2 regions of the Mesorhizobium sp. L103C131B0 genome follow, and region 1 is predicted to be linked to the other one. Evidence: riboswitches for the same ligand, from Rfam matches in the RefSeq annotation. Region 1 holds a riboswitch; the other holds the start of a gene.
The links. A riboswitch is a leader RNA that binds a small molecule or an ion and turns the genes downstream of it on or off. The one in region 1 is predicted to bind thiamine pyrophosphate.
Positions count from the first base shown of each region.

Region 2: it holds a riboswitch for thiamine pyrophosphate, as region 1 does, so the genes downstream of both, X730_RS140365 (YkoF family thiamine/hydroxymethylpyrimidine-binding protein) here and thiB (thiamine ABC transporter substrate binding subunit) in region 1, are expected to answer to the same signal.

Region 1 covers NZ_AYXC01000032.1:2,161-5,557, forward strand. Annotated here, with positions in the region: gene X730_RS136820 (ABC-F family ATP-binding cassette domain-containing protein) at 1-928, opposite strand, end outside; gene X730_RS136815 (thiamine diphosphokinase) at 930-1,589, opposite strand; TPP riboswitch at 1,752-1,866, shown strand; gene thiB (thiamine ABC transporter substrate binding subunit) at 1,910-2,917, shown strand; gene thiP (thiamine/thiamine pyrophosphate ABC transporter permease) at 3,138-3,397, shown strand, end outside.
Region 2 covers NZ_AYXC01000019.1:89,556-92,952, forward strand. Annotated here, with positions in the region: gene X730_RS140370 (ABC transporter permease) at 1-838, opposite strand, end outside; gene X730_RS140365 (YkoF family thiamine/hydroxymethylpyrimidine-binding protein) at 1,094-1,702, opposite strand; TPP riboswitch at 1,693-1,805, opposite strand; partial or broken gene X730_RS140360 (GSU2403 family nucleotidyltransferase fold protein) at 2,004-2,300, shown strand; gene X730_RS140355 (hypothetical protein) at 2,671-2,922, shown strand; gene X730_RS140350 (DUF2934 domain-containing protein) at 3,079-3,318, opposite strand.

The DNA.
Region 1 (3,397 bases):
GATCGCCGCGCTGGATGCGGGTCGAGAAGCTTTTGACCACGGTGAGGTCGCCAAAGCTCTTTTCGATGTTCTTGGCCTCGATCACCAGCTTGCCGGATTCGGCGGCGTCGCTGGCCACCATGGTGGCCGAGCCCTCGGCGCCGCGATGGCCGCGAAAACGCTGGCGCATGGTCTGCAGTTCGCCCAGGCGGCGCATGTTGCGTTTGCGGCGAGCCGTCACGCCATAGCGCAGCCAATGCTCCTCGCGCACGATCTGGCGGCCGAGCTTGTGCTGTTCGCGCTCTTCCTCTTCCAGCACAAGGTCGCGCCATTCCTCGAAATGGCCAAAGCCCTTGTCGAGGCGGCGGGTCTGGCCACGGTCGAGCCAGACAGTGGCGCGCGAGACGCGTTCGAGGAAGCGACGGTCGTGCGAGATGACGATCAGCGCCGAAGACGTCCGGACAAGCTCTTCTTCCAGCCATTCGATGACCGACAAATCGAGATGGTTCGTCGGCTCGTCAAGCAGCAGAATATCGGGTTCGGGCGCCATGACGCGGGCAAGTGCTGCGCGGCGCGCCTCGCCGCCGGAGAGATCGTTGGGGTTCTCGGTGCCGGCGAGGCCGAGATGCTCCATCAGATATGTGGCGCGGTAGGGATCGTCGGCAGGCCCAAGCCCAGCCTCGACATAGGCACGCACATTGGCAAAGCCGTCCATGTCGGGCATTTGCGGGAGATAGCGCACCGTTGCCGAAGGCTGGCGGAAGACCTCGCCGTCTTGCGGCTCGATCAGACCAGCAGCAATCTTCAGGAGCGTCGACTTGCCGGAGCCGTTGCGGCCGACGAGCGCGATCTTGTCACCGGCGGACGCCGTCAGTTCGGCGCCATCGAGCAGCGGCGTGCCGCCAAAGGTCAGTCTTATCCCGTCGAGGTTGAGAAGGGGCGGGGCCATGTCAGCTTTCAGGCAAGGGGTAGGGGTGGGCGAGCAGCAGCGCGCGGCCATGGCCGAGCGCGATTTCGAGGCCGCCCCCGGTCGTGTTGGACTTGACCTCGTTCGAGATGGTCAGCGACGAGCCGAACACGACCTCGACATGGTCGAGCGGCCACTTCGCGCCGGACACGGTGAGGCCCGAAAGATCGGAAAAGCCGAGCACCGAAAACAGCGTTCCGTCGGCATAGTCGAAGCCGGCCTTGCCAGGCAGCAGAGGGGCGCCTTCCTGCGCTCCGCTGGTCAACAGCACTTTTGTGCCTGTCTCTGTCAGCCGCAGGCTGAGCGCCAGATGCAGGAAGGCGTGGTCGGCGCGCTTGCCGCCGAAAGCGCCGGCCAGCACCAGGCTGGTGGCGCCGCGTCCCAATGCCGCCGCGATCGCCAGTTCGCCATCGGTCTTGTCCTTTTCGGGAGGAAACACCTCCCGCGGCACGGCGGCGAGATCGGCAGGCAGGTCCGCCGGCACGGAATCGAAATCGCCGACCCACAGCTCCGGCATCAGGCCGAGCAGGCGGGCATGATCGATGCCGGCGTCGGCGGCGATGACGCGCGTGCCCGCGACCTGGCGGTCGAGCCGCGGCGTGCGGACGAGATCGCCGCCAAGCAGGATGGTGAATGTGCTCATATCCGCTGGCCCTTACCAGCCCCGCCGACGAAACGGAAGGCCGAGCGGCACCGTCACTCTTTGTTGGAGCATGATCTTTTTCCGGAAACGGATTCCACTTTCCGGGATCATGCTCGGGCAAACTTCCACTTGCGTGGCACCTTGGCCGGGCCTATGTGTCGAAACGCTCTAACGGGGTGCCGGACGCGATCTTCGCGGACCGGCTGAGAGGCAGTCTCGCCAACCCGCTGAACCTGATCCGGTTTGTACCGGCGGAGGGATTAGACGCTTCGGACAGCCCGACGCCTCAATTCCTTTCAACACGAATGAAGGAGGCGCCGATGCGCATGTTTTTGTCCCGTCTTGTCCCAGCGCTGGGGCTTGCTGTTTCGCTACTGGCAAGCTCTGCGTCCGCGCAGGAAAAACTCACGATCTATACCTATGAGAGTTTCACTGCCGACTGGGGTCCGGGCCCCCAGGTGAAGAAGGAATTCGAGGCCGAGTGCGGCTGCAGCGTCGACTTCGTCTCGGTGGCCGACGGCGTCGCGCTGCTCAACCGCGTCAAGCTCGAAGGTGCCTCGACCAAGGCCGATATCGTGCTTGGTCTCGACACCAACCTCACCGCGGAAGCCAAGGCTTCCGGCCTGTTTGTCCCACATGGCGCGGTGGCTGAAAACAACGTGCCGGGCGGCTGGAGCGACGACACTTTCGTGCCCTATGATTATGGTTATTTCGCCGTCGTCTACGACACCGAAAAGCTGAAGAGCCCACCGAAGAGCCTGAAGGAACTGGTCGAGGGCGATGCCGCCGACAAGATCGTCATCCAGGATCCGAGGACGTCGACGCCGGGCCTCGGCCTGCTGCTGTGGGTCAAGTCGGTCTATGGCGACAAGGCGCCGGAAGCCTGGGCGAAACTCAAGGGCAAAGTGCTGACGGTGACGCCGGGCTGGAGCGAGGCCTACGGCCTGTTCACCAAGGGCGAGGCGCCGATGGTGCTTTCCTATACGACGTCGCCGGCCTACCACATGGTGGCCGAGAACACCGGGCGCTACCAGGCGGCCTCGTTCGAGGAAGGCGAGTATCTGCAAATCGAGGTCGCCGGCATCACCACCACGGGCGCGAAGAATCCGCTGGCGGCGAAGTTCCTGGCCTTCATGACCGGGCCGAAATTCCAGGATGTCATTCCGGAGACCAACTGGATGTTCCCGGCCGGGAAAACCGACAAGCCGCTCAATCCGGCTTTTGATAGGCTGGTCAAGCCGGCGAAGACCTTGCTGTTCAGCCCGGAAGAGGTCGCGGCAAATCGCAAGGCCTGGGTGGATGAATGGCTGGCGGTGATGAGCAAGTAGCTTTGGCTGTATGATCGAAAGATGAGTGCCCTACGGCGCCCCCCTCTGTCCTGCCGGACATCTCCCCCACGAGGGGGGAGATTGGCTATCGTCGGCGATTTCGCCAGTCGCCAAGGTTGCAGGAATAAGCGGGGCGCGGAAATAGCTGATCTCCCCCCTTGTGGGGGAGATGTCCGGCAGGACAGAGGGGGGCGCGAAGGAACGCGACGCCCGGTAAAGAGTGCAACGCTCTGACCCCCGCATCACGGCCGGCATTGTCGCGCTTGCGGCAATCGCGCTGCTGATCGGTGGCGCCTTCGCCGGCCTTATCCGCGAAGGCGCGCACGACCTTTCCGGCGCCGCGTCCGCCTTTGACCTCTATCTCCTGCGCGTTGTCCGCTTCACGCTCTGGCAGGCTGCGCTCTCGACTCTGCTTTCCGCCGTACCGGCGCTCTTCGTCGCCCGGTCGCTGTCGCGGCATCCGCGCTTCTTCGGACGCGG
Region 2 (3,397 bases), on a different contig from region 1:
GACGGTTCTCTTCTGCAGCTTCAACCTTGCCGTCGCGGCTTTCGCTCCCTGCATTCTCCCAAGGCATGGCGAAGCGCTGGACGAGCACCGCAATGGCGAACAAGACAAGCGTGAGCGCGGCGCTGACGGCGACCGCGGCGAGCACCAGATCGGGCCGAAAGTTGTTCTTGGCATTGAGCATGTAGATGCCCAGCCCCTTCGCCGCCCCCGCATATTCGGCGAAGATCGCGCCGACGACGGCGTAGGTGATGGAGATGCGCAGCCCGGCGAAGAAATAGGGCAGCGCCGAAGGCAGGCGCGCCAGCCAGAAGATGCGCCAGCGCCCTGCCCCCATGGTGGCGAGCATCTGCGAAATCGCCTTGCTGGTCGCGGCAAAACCCTCGACCAGCGCCACCATCATCGGGAAGAAGGTAACGAGCGCCACAAGCAAGATTTTTGGCATCAGCCCGAAGCCGAACCACAGTACGATGAGCGGCGCAATCGCGACCAGCGGCAAGGTCTGGCTGATAATCAGCAGCGGAAACAGCGCGCGGCGCAGCGGGGCCAAGAAATCGACCAGCGCCGAAAGCACGAAGGCAGCGACCAACGAGCAGGCGAAGCCGGCTGATGTGGCGCGGATGGTGGGCAGCGTGTTGTCGGCAAGGGCAGCGCGATGCTCCCAGGCCTGCTGCAGCACGCGCGACGGCGCCGGCAGCATGGTGGGCGCAGCGCCACCATAGCGGGCGTAGAGCTCCCACGCCGCGAGGAGCAGGGCGGAGGCGCAGGCGGCGGGGATGGTCTTGGCGATGGCTGCGGCTAATCTCCCCCCTCGAGGGGGAGATGTCGCCGAAGGCGACAGAGGGGGTCGTCTCGCATAGAGCGCCCACGCCTTGCCGATGCGAAAAGGACGTCGGCGCTCCACGCGCTGGGACCCCCTCTGGCCTGCCGGCCATCTCCTGCTCGAGGGGGGAGATTCGTGGGCATCGCGGTCTTCGCCAATCGCCAATGGCTCCCCTCCTCTCTGTGCTGAGGGGTCAGAGGCATCTCCTCCACGCAATGGGTCAGATAAACCAGCCACGGCAATATCCTCAAGGAACGACGCTTGAGCCGCGGCTCAGACGGCGCTCGGGCTGTTCGCCGAGATCGTGATGTCGAGGGTGACGTGGCCGGCGCCGGGGCCGAAGCGGCAGAAGGCCTCGTTGAGCGTGGCAAACACCGCACCGGCATCGCCACGCAATTTGGTGCAGAAGTTCTTTGAGCGCTCAAAGACGCCGGACTGTTTCAGGAAATCGATGCAGCCGTAGATCTCGTCCATATGGTCGCCCGTGCCCATAACGTAGAGCGAGAACTGCGCCGCCACCGGCTGGCCGGTCGACGGCGTGGCCTGGACAGCGCGGATCGCGGCGATCTTGCGCTCGTCCAGCGGAATGGCGGGGCCGCCGGTCTCGTCGGAGCGGCAGATCGGATCGTCGGGCTCGCCCGGACAGCCGCGCGAGACCGCCGCCGAAAGCACGCAGTGCTTGCCGCTTTTGGCCGCCGCGACGAACAGGTCGCGCATGGCGGGAAACAGCACCTCGGGCGGCCCGACCATAAGGGTCGAGATGTCATCGGTTTCGATCCGCAGCCGGTCGCGCCAGGGATCGAGCGCGCCGAGCGCGCCGAGGATGACGCCGACGAAATCGTCGGTCATGGGATAAAGGGAAATCTGTGCGCCTGAAAACATCGCCCGCCTCGCTCCGCTGGTATTATCCAGATCAGCTTTAGGGTCCGAAGGCTTGCCGCCCTCATCTCAGCCCCGACGATACGGAGCACCCCTGTGGATGGGCGGGTTAAAGCACCGTTCGCGGCATTGGGGAAGCCGTTTGTTGAGGCACTGCGGGAAAGTGTTTTGGGCCAGACGTGCCGGGCGCCCGGGCGTTAACAGACGACTCGTCAGTTCGTTGCGTTATAACGTTTCCACGAACTTCTTATAACTGCGTTGAAATTCAAGCTGATAAACGTAATTATAAGAAAACGGCAGAGACTCCGCGCAGCCCTTACGGTTTCTGGATTTCCTTATCCGCGACCCCATCCGGACTGTGCTCCTGCATCGCTCGGGCTTGCCTGTGCTGGTCCCCTCGCCCCAGCGCTACGCCATCCACAAGCTGATCGTCGCCTCGCGACGCGGGCCGAGCGCTGGCGCCAAGCGGGAGAAGGATCTCCATCAAGCGCGCCTGCTGACCCAAGCGCTCGAAGCCACGCGTCGCCAGGACGACCTTGCCTTCGCCTTCATGGAAGCGTGGGACAAGGGCGAAAACTGGCGCGAGACGATCCGGGGCGGCTTGAACCTGTTCGACGCCGCCACGAGGGAAAACAGTCACACCATCCTGGGGAAATCCCTCCGCGAAATTGGTGCGACTCCTGAAGGATTCACGATGCGGGATTAGCTGAAGCGACCGCTGCTATATTCATTTCCATCGTCCCAACCGTACGAAATTGGCTTGACGCTTATTCGTACATAAAGTACGATATCTCTTTTCGCAGAGAGGAATGTCCTTGAGCACAGCGAACCATGTTGCCTTCGCCGATCTCTCTCGGCCTTTGCTGTCACCCCCGTCGTTGCCGCCGCCTTTGTTGCCGCCGCCTTTATTGCCGCCCCCTTTGTTGCCCTTGTCATTCGATCAGTGCGAACGCCTCGCCGGGGCTTGGCGAATGGCCAGCCAAGACATCGCCGACGACATCCGCTTCATCCGCCAATATCTGAAAGTCGTTGCCGAGAAGGACGAGAGGCTGTCGACCGGCACCCTTGTTCACAGCCGCGCCTATGTCGAGGCCTGCGCCGGCTGGCTGCCACAGACTGTAACGCGCTATCTGCGCCACCTGCGCCAGATCACCGAATGCGAACTGGCCATGACAGCTGCCGGCATTCGCTTTGCGCTGTCGAGTTATGCCTGGGAGGCATGAGGGCGCCTGTCGCCAAACACAAGGAATTGCGCTGCCCGTCGCAGGCGCAATTCGTCAGGTTGAGAGGCTCGGGCGCGCCTGAACGGCGGGCGCCAAGGATGGCCCCGGCCAGCGAATTCCGGCCTTGCTTTATTTCGACTGGCCTTATTTCTGGCCTTATTTCGATTTGGCTTTGCCGGACTTTGCGGCGGCAGGCTTCGCCGCCTTTGGCTTGGCGGCTGCCTTGGGGGGCTTGGCGTCAGCTTTCTTCGCCGCCTTTTTGGGCTTGGCGACCGCGCCATCGACTTCAGCCGTGGCCTGCTCCCAGTGTTCCTGATGCGCGCCTTCAGGCCGGCCGGCCTTTTCCCAGATCTCGTGCGCGCGCTGGCGAATGCGGTCCTGTTTGTCGTCCGTCACTTAAGCCTCCGTGGTTGGGTCCGGTCGGTTGGTCCAGATTCCACGAAAACATTAGCCGAAAATTCGGCCGGCGTCTTGA